3 linked regions of the Cecembia calidifontis genome follow. The protein of the gene in region 3 interacts with the protein of the main gene of each other region in a pairwise test. Links are inferred from orthologs where the notes say so. Each region holds a gene or a part of one and is shown on either strand. Other genes may lie near its edges.

Region 1 (4,583 bases), 1.3 Mb from region 3 along the record:
CTTCATGCCCATCTGACAGGCGGCAATAATCTCCGGCACTGTACTCATCCCCACAGCATCTGCTCCGATGATCCGCATGTACCGGATTTCTGATTTGGTTTCTAATTTGGGACCCTGTACTCCCACATATACTCCTTTTCTCAAGGGTAAATCCCAATTTTGGGCCACTTCAACTGCCATTTGGGACCAGGACGGATCCATAGGTTCGGACATATCGGGAAATCTTGGCCCAAATTCATCAAGGTTCCTGCCCCTTAAGGGATTGTCAGGAAGTAAACTGATGAAATCCTCAATAAGCATGATATCCCCTGCCCCAAAATCAGGATTCAACCCTCCCGCAGCATTGGTCACAATTAACCTTTGTACTCCCAGCAAGCGTAGGACACGTAGAGGGAATATCACCTTTTCCATGGAATATCCTTCGTAATAATGGAAGCGGCCGTTCATGGCAACTACTTTTTTACCCTCCAAATACCCAAATACAAGTTCCCCGGAATGCCCTTCTACGGTAGAGACCGGAAAACCTGGTATTTGGCAATAAGGAATCCTATGGAGAACCTGTATCTCCTTGACCAAACCACCAAGTCCTGACCCCAGGATAATTCCCGTCTCAGGTGCAAAAGAGATTTTGTCTCTTAAATATTCCGCAGCTTCTTTTAGCATCATTCAAATTTGTACAAAATACAAGATACCCTCTTGTATGCATTCGTAATGGTAAATTGTGGAAAACTTAAGCCTTAAACCTTAGTCTATTAAACAATTTCGCTAAAACTTAACCAATACTCCCCTATACCAACTTGACCAATTCACGGATAATCAGACTCATTCTGGGTTCCGCTTTGGCTGCACCTGCTAATACTTCCTCTATCCGTACTTTTTTGATTTTTCCCGGATAGCATAGGTCGGTAATGGCAGAAATCGCAAACACAGGAAGATCCATATGCCTGGCCACAATCACTTCCGGAATAGTACTCATCCCTACGGCATCCCCTCCGATGATCCGGAGGTATTTATACTCTGCTTTGGTTTCCAGGTTGGGCCCCTGAACTCCAGCATACACCCCCTGATGTACCCTAAGCTGATGCGCTTCCCCAATTTTCATAGCACTTTCTACCAAGGAAAGGTCATAAGGCTCGGACATATCCGGAAACCTCACCCCAAACTCATTCAGGTTTTTGCCCCGGAGCGGGTTTTCAGGAAACAGATCGATATGGTCATGGATGACCATCAGGTCTCCCACTTCAAACTTGGGGTTAAGTCCTCCGGCAGCATTGGATACAAAAAGTTGTCTGATGCCCAACATTTTCATCACCCTTACAGGAAATGTTACCTCCTTCATGGAATAGCCTTCATAGTAATGAAACCTCCCTTGCATGGCTACCACGGATTTTCCCGAAAGTTTCCCTATGATCAGTTTCCCCTTGTGGCTCTCCACCGTGGAAACCGGGAAAAACGGGATTTCCTGATAAGGGATTTCTATCTGAATTTCTATATTGTGGATCAATTGCCCAAGGCCTGTTCCAAGGATAATCCCTACTTCCAAAGGGCAATCGAATTGTTGACGGATATACTCAAAAGCTTGTTTGATCTGATCGCTGTATGTCATATTGGGTTCTTCCTTCATGTCTCTCAAATTTTGCCCAAGGTAAGCAATAATGTTTTTTTGACCATAATTTTTGAACAAATAGGAAACTAATTGGCTTGTGAGTTTGTAATTAGCAACATACGATCTGAAACCCCTCTCTATGATCAAGATTATTGTAGGAACCAATAGAAAAAACTCCCTTTCCCTTGCCATAGCCCATCTTTATCAGGAAATATTGAAGCAAAAAGGTGCTGAATCAGAAATTTTGAACCTGATAGATTTGCCCCATGATTTTGTGTTTTCGGCTTTGTATGACCGGAATGGTAAAAATCCGAAATACAATGCCTTCCATGAAAAAGTAAAAACAGGTGACAAGTTTGTTTTTATCGTTCCGGAATACAACGGTTCATTTCCAGGTGTCCTCAAGGCTTTTATAGACGGCATGACCTATCCCAACTCCTTTAGGAACAAAAAGTGTGCTTTGGTGGGTATTTCTTCCGGAATAGGCGGGGGTGGCATCGCATTGAGCCACCTCACCGACATCTTCCATTACCTGGGGATGCATGTACTTGCCCTCAAAATTAAACTGGCTAAAATTGAGGAAAATATGTCAGATAACCTGCTCACCAACAGGCTGTACATGGAATTGCTTCAATCCCAGGCGGAAATGTTGATTAACTTTTGAAGTTAATCAACATTGTCATGCAAGAACCTATTGTTCTTCAAGAACTCATTTTCATCTGTCAGGTTGAACCTGGAAATGCTTCTTTCTGAGCTGTGCTGCACATCAGAAAGCTTGACCTGCTTACGGACAAAAGCGGGGACTTCCAATTTTTCCTTAAATTCTTCAGGGCTTTGGTTGTAAGACTTTAGGTTCTTGAGACGCTCAAAACGCTCATAAGCTTTCTGAATGGCTTTTTGTCTCAACTGCTCATAATAGTCGTTGCCATAATGTGCAGGCGCTTCTTCTTTTTTCTCTTCTGAAGGGAATACTGGTCTCTCTTCTCTCTCGGAAGGAAGTTCAAAAACCACTTTCTTGGTTTCGGAAGCTGCAGGTACAAACTCAAATTCGCTGGTCTCCGCTTCTTCCTCTTCAAGGTCGATTAATTTATTTACAGCCTCAGCTTTTCTCTCTTCGATCAGCGGCTGGTTAAAGTCATCGGATTTTTTTTCTTCATTGGCAGGAGTGAAAATAGGCTTCTGGAAAGTGAAGGTAAAAGTCTGACCTGCTCCTGCCAATGCGTCCTCATCCACTTTGGAAGTCTTGCCTGATTCCAGGTCAATCACTTTTTTTATTGATTCCTGCTCTTCGGTTGAAGACCTTTGTTCAATCTTTGTTTCAGTTTCTTTTGCCGGACTTACTTCACTCAGCTTTCCCATTTCAAAACCCGTAGCAATTACAGTCACCCGGATACCTTTACCGAGCTCCTGGTCAATTCCCTGACCGAAGATCACATCTGCATTGTCACCGGCCCTTTCCTGGATATATTCAGTGATTTCACTCAGTTCGTCCATGGACAACTCATCTTCCTCCCCGGACATGATGGAAAGCAGGATTTTCTGAGCGCCTTTGATATCTACGTTATTGAGCAAAGGAGAAGCAATGGCTTTCTCTGCTGCCCTGATAGCCCTTCCATCGCCTTCTTCCGTGGCAGAACCCATCACAGCCGCACCGGCATCCTTCATCACCGTCTTCACATCTTCAAAATCCACGTTCACATCCTGGTGTACGGTAATGATTTCGGCAATAGATTTTGCAGCTGTAGTCAACACATTATCAGCTTTGGCAAAAGCAGAACGGATAGCCAGGTTTCCATAAATTTCCCTCAACTTGTCGTTCAAAATCACCAATACTGTGTCACAGCTTTCCTTCAAGGCTTCAATTCCTTGTTGGGCCGCTTGCATTTTCTTTCTTCCTTCGAAAACAAATGGCGCAGTCACTATACCCACTGTCAGGATATCCATATCCTTGGCAATTTTAGCAATCACAGGAGCTGCACCTGTACCGGTACCACCTCCCATTCCGGCAGTGATAAATACCATTTTGGTATTGTCGGACAATAAAGTCCTAATATCTTCTTTGCTCTCGAGGGCCGCACTTCTTCCTTTTTCAGGATTTGCGCCGGCACCCAGACCTTCAGTAAGGTTGGCACCGAGCTGGAGCTTTAAAGGAACCGGGCTGCTTTTCAATGCCTGGGCATCGGTATTGACAACCACAAACTCTACATCCTTGATGCCCATGTTGTACATATGGTTCACGGCATTGGAACCACCTCCCCCCACACCAATCACCTTGATAATTGACTTGTGGTTCTTGGGTAAATCGAACTGGTAATCTTTCATGTTATCTGACGTTTAAAATATGTTGGTGAATGAATAGTAGTTCAAAATCAGTAAGAAGGGAAATGATAGGCAAAGCCCATCATCTCCCCGGTATGATAAGCCCTAGTAATTATTATCTTCCTGGATATCACTGGTGATGATATCCTTCAATTTTATCCTCATTTTGGTGAAAATATTGGATGCCAGCTCATTGGTCTTCAGCCTTTGTTCCGGTCTGGCAACCACCTCAATTTCATAACGCTTTCTATAGGTCTCTTCCCTTTCGTCAAAGGACTTGAATCCGGCAAGCACCAATCCTACCGAAGTAGCATACATTGGACTCTTGATTTCATCAATCTTGCACTTGCCCAAGTGCTCATTGGGATAGCCGATACGGGTATCCAACCCGGTCATGTATTCAAATAGCTGGGCTACTCCTGAAAGCAAAGCACCACCGCCGGTAAGGACTATACCTCCGGCTAATTTTTTATAGTGACCACTGGCAACCAGTTCATTTTGTACATGCTCGATGATCTCTTCCATCCTTGCCTGAATGATGGCTGCGAGGTTTTTGATGGAAATTTCTTTAGGCGGCCTATTTCTCAATCCAGGTATGGAGACGATTTCATTGGGGTTGGCTTCTTCGGCAATGGCCTTACCGAACTTGGTTTTAAGC
Region 2 (2,934 bases), 1.3 Mb from region 3 along the record:
TGGCTTTCTCTGCTGCCCTGATAGCCCTTCCATCGCCTTCTTCCGTGGCAGAACCCATCACAGCCGCACCGGCATCCTTCATCACCGTCTTCACATCTTCAAAATCCACGTTCACATCCTGGTGTACGGTAATGATTTCGGCAATAGATTTTGCAGCTGTAGTCAACACATTATCAGCTTTGGCAAAAGCAGAACGGATAGCCAGGTTTCCATAAATTTCCCTCAACTTGTCGTTCAAAATCACCAATACTGTGTCACAGCTTTCCTTCAAGGCTTCAATTCCTTGTTGGGCCGCTTGCATTTTCTTTCTTCCTTCGAAAACAAATGGCGCAGTCACTATACCCACTGTCAGGATATCCATATCCTTGGCAATTTTAGCAATCACAGGAGCTGCACCTGTACCGGTACCACCTCCCATTCCGGCAGTGATAAATACCATTTTGGTATTGTCGGACAATAAAGTCCTAATATCTTCTTTGCTCTCGAGGGCCGCACTTCTTCCTTTTTCAGGATTTGCGCCGGCACCCAGACCTTCAGTAAGGTTGGCACCGAGCTGGAGCTTTAAAGGAACCGGGCTGCTTTTCAATGCCTGGGCATCGGTATTGACAACCACAAACTCTACATCCTTGATGCCCATGTTGTACATATGGTTCACGGCATTGGAACCACCTCCCCCCACACCAATCACCTTGATAATTGACTTGTGGTTCTTGGGTAAATCGAACTGGTAATCTTTCATGTTATCTGACGTTTAAAATATGTTGGTGAATGAATAGTAGTTCAAAATCAGTAAGAAGGGAAATGATAGGCAAAGCCCATCATCTCCCCGGTATGATAAGCCCTAGTAATTATTATCTTCCTGGATATCACTGGTGATGATATCCTTCAATTTTATCCTCATTTTGGTGAAAATATTGGATGCCAGCTCATTGGTCTTCAGCCTTTGTTCCGGTCTGGCAACCACCTCAATTTCATAACGCTTTCTATAGGTCTCTTCCCTTTCGTCAAAGGACTTGAATCCGGCAAGCACCAATCCTACCGAAGTAGCATACATTGGACTCTTGATTTCATCAATCTTGCACTTGCCCAAGTGCTCATTGGGATAGCCGATACGGGTATCCAACCCGGTCATGTATTCAAATAGCTGGGCTACTCCTGAAAGCAAAGCACCACCGCCGGTAAGGACTATACCTCCGGCTAATTTTTTATAGTGACCACTGGCAACCAGTTCATTTTGTACATGCTCGATGATCTCTTCCATCCTTGCCTGAATGATGGCTGCGAGGTTTTTGATGGAAATTTCTTTAGGCGGCCTATTTCTCAATCCAGGTATGGAGACGATTTCATTGGGGTTGGCTTCTTCGGCAATGGCCTTACCGAACTTGGTTTTAAGCAACTCGGCCTGATTGTGCAGTACCATGCAGCCTTCTTTGATATCGGAGGTGATGATGTTGCCCCCCAAAGGAATTACTGCTGTATGACGTATGATATTATCATAAAATATGGCGATATCCGTTGTGCCACCCCCAATATCCACAAGGCATACGCCCGCTTCTTTGTCTTCTTCACTTAGGACAGATAAGGAACTTGCCAAAGGCTCAAGTATAAGGTCCTTGGAAACCAGGTTTGCCCTTTTAACACATCTGTTGATATTATTGATGGCAGTGGTCTGTGCAGTGATGATATGGAAATCTGCCTCTAGTTTAGATCCTGACATTCCAACGGGATCCTTGATGCCATCTTCATAGTCTACGGTATAATCCTGTGGCATGACATGGATGATGGTATTTCCCGGAGGTACGACAATGTTTTCCATATCATTGGCCAGACGTCTCACATCTTCGATGGTGATTTCATCTTGATTGGACTTTCTGATGATAGAGCCATGCTGTACGGTGCTTTTGATGTGCTGTCCTGCAATACCCACAATCACATTGGCAATGTCCACTTCTGCCATATCTGAAGCATCTGCCACAGCCTTTTGAATAGCATTGACAGTCTTGTCTATATTGGTGACAATTCCGCGGATTACCCCATCGGAAACTGCCTTACCCATACCCAAAACTTCAAGTTTTCCAAATTCATTCTTGCGGCCAACCACCGCACAGATTTTGGTCGTACCAATGTCAAGTCCTACAATAAATTTGTCGTTTTCCATAGCATCATCAATTATTCACAAACAATCTGGCCTTTATATTTTATGTTTACTCTGCTGTATGTATTCCATCCTTTTTTGGGAAGTATTTCCTCATAAAAGAGGTTGATTTTTTTAAATTTCTCCTCTATATCACTGGCATCCCCAAATTCGATCACCTGCTTGCCTACTTGTTGATGGAGTCTAATATCCCCTTTCCTGGGTATTTCCAGTTCTGTGATCTGTGCCCTCCAAAATGGATCCTTGTGGATAAACCGGATCAATTCCATCATTTCGGGAGCATCTTCCTCCAGATTTTGCTTATTCAATAAGCTTTCCGCATAATTTCCATACAGAATCAAGACCCTGGAGGTATATTTACTGGAAGTGGGAAGGATGATTCCCTCTGTGGACACATATCCATCTGCTGCCCTTGGTCTACTGATTCTGGCGACCGGTATGTGCTGTTCAATTTCCACTTTGATATTACCCTTCTGATCAGAGAATACTTCCGCTTTTTTGACAAATGGATGACTTTCCACCTTTCTTTCTATATTGTACAGGTTGATCTCAGCCAGAGCCGTTCCCTGTTCCAAAAGGGGAAATTCAGCCTTCAAAGTCTGGAGGACATCCTTTTCGTCCACGAAATACACATCGCTCACACTTTTTACATATACTTCTACTCCGGCAAGCCTTCTTCCCGCACTTTTCTTCTCGATAAATCCGATGAAAACCACCAGAATCAGCAAGAGCACAAATAACAAAAAGCCTTTTCTAAATCTGATTTTCATGTTGCTTCA
Region 3 (7,602 bases):
TTTTCCGCAAGCATGCATCCAGTCAATGTAGTTTTCATGGATTAATTCAATAACTTTACGGCCAGATTCCGATGAAATTATTTCGTGATTATTCAGATTTTCTATAATAATTTTGATCATGGTTTTCGTTGGAATACTGCAATACCTTTCTATTTCAATTCATTATGACCATCAACAACGCATACATTCAGGACTACGCTGATAAATTTACAGTCAAAATTTGTGATGCCTATTTTTCACAAAGGAAATACATGACAGGACCGGAAATGGTTCAGTTGACACCCAGTATCCAGGTCAATTTTTTCTCAATCAAGAGTTTGTTCGAAGCCTGGCAGCAGGAGTTGGAAAAGATGAAAAGCAATCCTTATTTTGACTACCGCGACAATGCCGTACACGAGGCACTCAGGGAATTTATGAATATCCTTTCCCGAAGCATCAAGGTCGAACGCAAAGATTTTGAACCCTTGCTGAAAAATGCAGTCGTGGAATCCATTCAATTGGCTTTGGACCCGGTGGCCTACTTTGAGAAGGAATTCGACAAAAAAGACCCTTCCCAGCTCAATGCTTACCTCAAGGAAAACAAAAAATACTTCAAGTGGCATACGGACCTGATCCAGAATATCATCGACCGGGCCGGACTAGCCCATACCAGGGAAGCATTCAAACAGGCATTGAACCAAAACTTCGAAAGGCTGAGCGATCAATTGGAGCCAGCTGAAAAATTACTGGAAACGCTTAATGCGGTATATCCATTAGAACTCCCCAAATTATTTGAAAATCCATCAGTGAATCAGGCTGTTGAAGCAAATACTCCTACACCTGAACCCCCTCTGACAGCTGAGGGACCCAAAGCGCAAACTACAAGCCAAGCTGCTGAACCTGAAAAGAAGCCTGAACCAGAAACAATAAAACAGTCCTCCAGCCCTTCCAGTTTACCAAGCGCTATTAATTACAAAATGGCCCCAATGGAAAATGCCTTGGATCCGCTACAGATCTGGTCAAAGTTTGAAGCTGAGGAATATTCCATCATGAAAGGTACCATCAAAGATCTGGCAGACAGCATTGGCATCAACCAGAAATTCATGTTCACCAAAGCCCTTTTTGACGGCAATCCTGACCTGCTTAGCCACGCGTTGAAATCCATCGACCAATGCGAAAGTTTTGCAGACGCCATCAATCTGCTCAATCAGCGCTATGTAGGGGAATTGAACTGGGACAAAAACTCGGATGAGGTCAATGAATTTTTGCAGCTCATCTTCCGCAAATTTGACCATAGAAATTAAGCTTATTTCATCCTTCCCAAAAGCTGAATCCTATGGGAGTCCAGTTTGATAAAAATAAAGAGCAAGATAGTAAATGACCATAGGGAAGAACCTCCGTAACTGAAAAAAGGAAGGGGTATTCCGACTACCGGAAACAGGCCTATGGTCATGGCTATGTTGATCATAAAATGGAAAAGCAGGATGGAAATTACACTATAGCCATAGACCCTGGAAAACCTGTTTTTTTGTCTTTCCGCCAAAAACACCAAGCGGATCAACAAAGCACAGAAAAGGAAGATCACGACCAGGGACCCTACCCAGCCAAACTCCTCTCCCAGGGTACAGAAAATAAAATCAGTGTGCTGTTCGGGGACAAAATCAAACTTGGTCTGTGTGCCTTCCAGGTATCCTTTACCGGCAAATCCCCCAGATCCGATAGCAATTTTGGACTGGGTCACATTCCAGCCCACCCCCAGGGGATCAATGTCAGGATTAAAAAGAACCATGATCCGGTTTTGTTGGTGTTCAGGTAATTTGGAAACGACATAGTCCAAACTGTATGTGTATGCAATGGTCGCCAATCCCAAAATTGTAAAAGCCAGTATCCTGGAAAGTTTCTTTTTCCCTAATAAGATAAAAATCACTACCACGGCAACCACGCCGATGACGATATAGAGGTTATTTTCAATTCCCAAAGCCAGCAATGAAACAGCTATAAAGGCCAGACCCAGCACATAATAACGCTGTGGCATTCCCTCTCTATAAAGCATGATAAAAAACGCGGAATATACCATGGCAGTTCCTGTGTCCGGCTGAAGCATGATCAGCGCTACAGGAAGCATGATAATCAATAAAGCCTGCATTTGGTATTTGAACTGACTGAGGTCAAAACTCGGCCTTTCCATAAATTTAGCCAAAGCCAATGCGGTGGCAAATTTGGCAAATTCCGCAGGCTGTAGGCGGAAAGCACCAATTTCAAACCAGGCCCTTTGCCCATTGATTTCTTTTCCAAAAAATGGAGTGATCAAAAGGAACAGCAGAAAAATACCATAAAGGACTAAAGAAAGATTTTCGAAAAGCCGGTAGTCCGCTACCATGATGATGGTGATCAACAGCAAGGCCGTACCGATCCATACCAATTGCTTTCCGGAATTGATAGAAAAGTCGAAAATACTTTTGGCAGCTTGTTCGTCATAGACAGCCGCATAGATATTGAACCATCCCATGATGACCAATAGGGCATAGATGGTAATGGTGATCCAATCTATTTTATTGATGTATAAATCGTCCTCTCTCACTGCTATTACATAAATTTTCCTGCAAGCACATACTCTTCCAAGGCAGGTCGGGTAATCTCACCCCTTAAGTATTTTTCAATCATCAAGCTGGCAGTACTAGCAGCTGCCCTACCTCCCCAGCCTGCATTTTCCACATACACGGCGATAGCAATCTTTGGATCCTCCTTAGGGGCAAAGGCAATGAATACGGAATGGTCTTCTCCCTGTGGGTTTTGGGCAGTCCCCGTCTTACCGGCAATGGTGATGTCCTTGATCGCTGCCCTTGCGGCAGTACCATAGATGGCCTCTGCCATGGCATCCTGAATCAGGTCAAAGTGCTGGGCGTCCACTCCTACATCGATTCTTGTCCTGAACCTTTGGGGTATTTTATTGGGATCTCCATCCACTGCTTTGACCAGATGTGGGGGATAATAATATCCTTTATTGGCAAAGATGGCTGCCAAATTGGCCATTTGAAGCGGGGTTACGAGCATCTCTCCCTGTCCAATGGAGAGCGAATAAATGGTGGAATATTTCCACCTACCTGGCCCATAAATCCTATCATACAGGTTACTGGAAGGAATGGAGCCTCCCTTTTCATTGTAAAGGTCAATGCCCAAAGGCCCTCCAAGGCCAAATTTTACCACATATTCCCTCCAGGTGTTCAATCCAATTTCGGTATCCTTGAAGGTACTCCTGGAAACCTCCCTATTGATCATTGCCCTGTAGGCTTGATGGTAATAGGGGTTGCAGGAATACTTTACGGCTCCAAACAAATTCACTGGATTGGGATGGTTGTGGCAGGCTACCAAGGAACGGTTACATGAATAGGTGGTATTGGGACTCAATACGCCCATTTGCAAACCCACCAGCGACTGCACGATTTTGAAGATAGAACCGGGAGGGTACATAGCCATGATGGGCCGGTTGAAAAGCGGTTTGCTGTCATCTTGGTTCAACTGCATGTAATTGGCTCCAAACTTTGCGCCGGTAAGCATATTGGGATCATAGCTTGGCGCAGAAATCATGGCGAGAACTTCTCCTGTTTTAGGCTCAATGGCCACCACAGAACCTCGCTTGCCCGCCATCAGCATTTCCCCATATTGCTGCAATTCCAGATCAATGGTGGAGGTAAGGTTTTTACCTGCCACAGCAACTGTATCATATTCCCCGTTTTTAAATGGTCCTTTATCAACCCCCCTTACATTGACCATTCGGTATTTTACCCCTTTGACCCCTCTGAGTTCGGGCTCATAAAACCCCTCAATACCGCTCAACCCAACATAGTCCCCCTGCCTGTAATATTTAAGGGTGTCACGCTCCAACTGTCTTGCACTGATTTCCCCAATATAGCCCAAGGCATTGGCAGCACTTGGCTGAGGATAAGACCTAACCGCCCGGGTCATGACAAAAAGCCCCGGATAATCAATCAGGTAATCCTGAATCCTGGCAAATTCTGTGGTAGAAATCTGTTTTTTCAAGGGAGAGGGCTTTACAGCTGAGTATTTCCTTGCAGCTGTATATCCTTCTATCAGCTGCTCTTTACTTATCTGGAAAATTTCACAAAAACGTGCTGTATCCTTTACCGAAAACTCCCGGGGGATGACCATCAGATCAAAAATGGGATTGTTGTAAACCATGATTTTTCCGGTGCGGTCATAGACCAGTCCCCTGTAAGGGTGGTCCACTACCCGCTGTATGGCATTTCGCTCTGCCCTTCTCAAAAAAGTGTCATCCGCTACTTGTATCAAAAACAGTTTTGTAAGCAATACCACACCTACCAACACGATGGCGATGATAATGATTAACGGTCTTTGATCATTCATTTTATATACCCCTCCTTCTCCTGTAGAATAGTAATTGTACGACAATGCTCATTACGAATACAAAAATAGTACTTGCAATAATCTTTTGAACCACGGGAAAGAACAAATTGGTTCCCAAACTGTCTACATAAAAAAACAAAATGTGATGGACCAGAATTAAGGGGATACTGTAAGTAACAAACCATCCCAGTCCCATATTCAACATAGAGGGCTGAAGGTTTTCATCATATCCTCCCGTAGGGGTCAGAATATCCAACCAAAAATTCCTGAAAAAGGCTATGGCTACCAGGCAAAGGGTATGCATCCCCATGGTATCGTAAAAAAAATCTACGATAAGGCCTAATATAAAAGCAATAAGCATCAAGGGAATGGTTTTCATTTCAACAGGGAGCAACAGCACATACAACACATATAAAAAGCAAAAAGCGACACCGAAAATCACCATGTTTTTGAGCATCAGCACCTGCACTAAAAAATAGAGCAAGAAACTACCGGCCAATAAAAAAACCTTCCTGCTGTTCATGCTTTATTTATTTTCCACGTTCAAGTTCTCCAGTTCTTCTGCCAGCTTATTTTCTACCAAATAAACATAAGATATTTTGGTGAAATCTGTTGATAACTGCACGGTAATATCAAGGTAATTGGTTTCAGGCCCTGGCTTCACTTCAATAACCGTACCGATAGGAATACCTTCCGGAAAAACAGCATTATAGCCAGAAGTCACGACTTTATCCCCTACTTTCACCTGAACATGCCTTGGCACGTAGAGCATTTTAGCCTTTTGGGGATCCACACCATCCCATTTCGTAGACCCAAAAACTTCCGTAGAAGCAATCTTAGAGGAAACCAACAATTCTGTATGCAAGAGGGAAATCACTGTTGCAAAGTTCTTGGTCACCCCTTTTACCCTTCCTACCACACCTTCTTCATTGAATACCCCCATACCCTCGTGGATTCCATGTTTTGACCCTTTGTTGATGGTCAGGTAATTCTGGGAAAGATTGATGGAATTATTGATGACTTTGGCTCCTTTGAACTGGAAGGTAGCTTCCAGGGCACTGTCCAAGGGAATGTAAAGGCTATCTGCAGGCTTTCTATATCTTTCTAACTCTGCCAACAATTCGGCATTTTTTTCAACCAAAGCTTTGTTGACCGAAGCAAGAGAAAAATAATCGATGATATCCGCTTGGGTATCCAAAATACTGGCACTGATTTGGTTGGCACTATTAAAAAATACGGATCCCTGTTGGCTGTTGTTGGAAACAATCATCCATATGGCGATTGTTTCCAACAACACGAACAACAAGAATGCCCTTATTCTATATAGAAACAGTAATATCCTGTACATCCAAACATTAGGTCATCAAAACAGTCCTGAAATTCTGGATATTTTTCAGCGCAGTACCAGTTCCCCTTACCACAGCCCTTAAGGGATCTTCGGCAATGTGTATAGGAAGTTTGGTCTTTTGATGTAACCTTTTATCGAGTCCTTTGAGCAAGGCACCACCTCCTGTCAGGTGGATACCATTATCATAGATATCGGCCGATAATTCCGGGGGGGCAATTTCCAGGGCTTTCAAGACAGCTTCCTCTATTTTGGAAACAGACTTGTCCAAAGCAAAAGCAATTTCTGAGTAGGAAACCTTAATAACCTTCGGAATACCGGTCATCAAATCTCTACCTCTGATTTCATAATCTTCAGGTGCATCCTCGAGCTCCGTCAAAGCCGAACCAATGGCAATCTTCACCTTTTCCGCAGACCTTTCACCGATCAATAGGTTGTGCTGTCTTCTCATGTAATCCAGAATATCTTTGGTAAAAGTATCCCCTGCTACACGGATGGACTGATCCGCTACGATTCCAGAAAGGGCTATCAATGCAATTTCGGTAGTACCGCCCCCGATATCCACAATCATGGACCCCATCGGTTTTTCGATATCTATACCAATACCGATGGCAGCAGCGATCGGTTCATAAATCATGTACACTTCTTTTGCTCCGGCATGTTCTGCTGAGTCCCTAACAGCTCTTTTCTCCACCTCCGTAATTCCGGAAGGGATACAGATAACCATACGGTGCGATTTAGGGAACATTCCCTTATTGTGGCCGGGGATCATTTTGATCATGCCCCTGATCATTTGCTCAGCAGCGTAGAAATCAGCAATCACCCCATCCTTCAATGGACGGATGGTGCGGATGTTTTCATGCGTCTTTTCATGCATGTTCATAGCGTCCTTCCCTACAGCCAGCACCCTGTTTGTTGTCCTGTCGATGGCGATAATTGATGGCTCATCTACGACAATTTTATCTTTATGAATGATCAGCGTATTGGCTGTACCAAGGTCTATTGCAATGTCACTTGAAAAAAAATCGAATAATCCCATTATTTTTTTCTTGATTGATCTTCTTTATTTACCGTGAATTTTTAACTGTCGGTCCAGCATATTCAACGTGGGTGGGCAAAATTATTATCTAATTCCCAATTTATTACAACAATGTTGTTTTTTTTTATAATAATAATTTCATTATCTTTGCAGTGTATTATCCAAGCTATCGGGAGGGGACAAGAGTCCCCTCTTTCATTTATCAGCAGTGAAGGAGTATGAACTTAAAACAAAACATTGAGGAAATTGTAAACAAGCATTTGCCGGATGAATCCCATTTTATTGTGGACATCCAAGTAATTGAAAAGGGCAATAAACCTCAAGTTAAAATCTTGATAGACGCTGATTCGGGCCTGAGCATTGACAGTTGTGCCAAGGTAAGCAGGTCGGTAGGTGAGGAAATTGAAGCCAAAAATTTAATGCCTGAGGCCTATGTGCTGGAGGTGTCTTCCCCTGGTTTGGATTATCCGCTAGCTTCCAGGAGACAGTACGCCAAAAATGTGGGACGAAAGCTGAGGGTGACCCTGTTGGAGGGTAAAGAAATCGAAGGGGAGCTTATGGCTGTCGAGCAGACAGAAATAAAGTTAAAAATCAAGGTAAAGGAAAAAGGCAAAAAAGCAGCAGAGCAAGAAATCTCCGTGCCGCTTGACCAGATAAAAAAATCAATTGTGTTAGTCTCTTTTAAATAAAAAAAATGGATGCTAAAGTTCTAATAGAATCATTTGCAGAGTTTGCAAAGTCTAAAAATGTGGATCGTCCTACCATGATCCGTATTCTGGAAGATGTATTTAGAGCGATGATTCGCAAGAAATATGAGACAGATGAAAACTTTGATGTCACCATCAACGCTGAC

The links.
Region 1: the proteins of BC751_RS06345 (region 3) and ftsZ interact in binary tests that used the Escherichia coli proteins (3 or more experiments, as listed by UniProt). The link is inferred for Cecembia calidifontis from one-to-one orthologs.
Region 2: the proteins of BC751_RS06345 (region 3) and ftsA interact in binary tests that used the Escherichia coli proteins (3 or more experiments, as listed by UniProt). The link is inferred for Cecembia calidifontis from one-to-one orthologs.

Annotation. Positions count from the first base shown.
Region 1 is NZ_SGXG01000001.1:196,055-200,637, forward strand. What follows is about bases 1,601-4,583. They hold ftsZ (cell division protein FtsZ), read right to left. Parts: upstream 3,929-4,583; coding sequence 2,273-3,928; downstream 1,601-2,272. Other genes in these bases: BC751_RS00870 (purine-nucleoside phosphorylase), read right to left, coding at 1,601-1,624; BC751_RS00875 (NADPH-dependent FMN reductase), read left to right, coding at 1,746-2,270; ftsA (cell division protein FtsA), read right to left, coding at 4,031-4,583. Outside these bases: BC751_RS00865 (purine-nucleoside phosphorylase), read right to left, coding at 1-666; more of BC751_RS00870, read right to left, coding at 788-1,600. UniProt on the Escherichia coli protein: Essential cell division protein that forms a contractile ring structure (Z ring) at the future cell division site. The regulation of the ring assembly controls the timing and the location of cell division.
Region 2 is NZ_SGXG01000001.1:199,244-202,177, forward strand. It holds ftsA (cell division protein FtsA), read right to left. Parts: upstream 2,159-2,934; coding sequence 842-2,158; downstream 1-841. Other genes in the region: ftsZ (cell division protein FtsZ), read right to left, coding at 1-739; BC751_RS00890 (cell division protein FtsQ/DivIB), read right to left, coding at 2,170-2,925; murC (UDP-N-acetylmuramate--L-alanine ligase), read right to left, coding at 2,909-2,934. UniProt on the Escherichia coli protein: Essential cell division protein that assists in the assembly of the Z ring. May serve as the principal membrane anchor for the Z ring.
Region 3 is NZ_SGXG01000001.1:1,459,535-1,467,136, reverse strand. Bases 4,736-7,602 are described here. They hold BC751_RS06345 (rod shape-determining protein), read right to left. Parts: upstream 6,750-7,602; coding sequence 5,721-6,749; downstream 4,736-5,720. Other genes in these bases: nusA (transcription termination factor NusA), read left to right, coding at 7,444-7,602; BC751_RS06340 (ribosome maturation factor RimP), read left to right, coding at 6,968-7,438; mreC (rod shape-determining protein MreC), read right to left, coding at 4,892-5,713; BC751_RS06355 (rod shape-determining protein MreD), read right to left, coding at 4,736-4,888. Also shown: BC751_RS06375 (2Fe-2S iron-sulfur cluster-binding protein), read right to left, coding at 1-120; BC751_RS06370 (hypothetical protein), read left to right, coding at 165-1,283; rod shape-determining protein RodA, read right to left, coding at 1,286-2,560; mrdA (penicillin-binding protein 2), read right to left, coding at 2,566-4,365; more of BC751_RS06355, read right to left, coding at 4,367-4,735. UniProt on the Escherichia coli protein: Forms membrane-associated dynamic filaments that are essential for cell shape determination. Acts by regulating cell wall synthesis and cell elongation, and thus cell shape.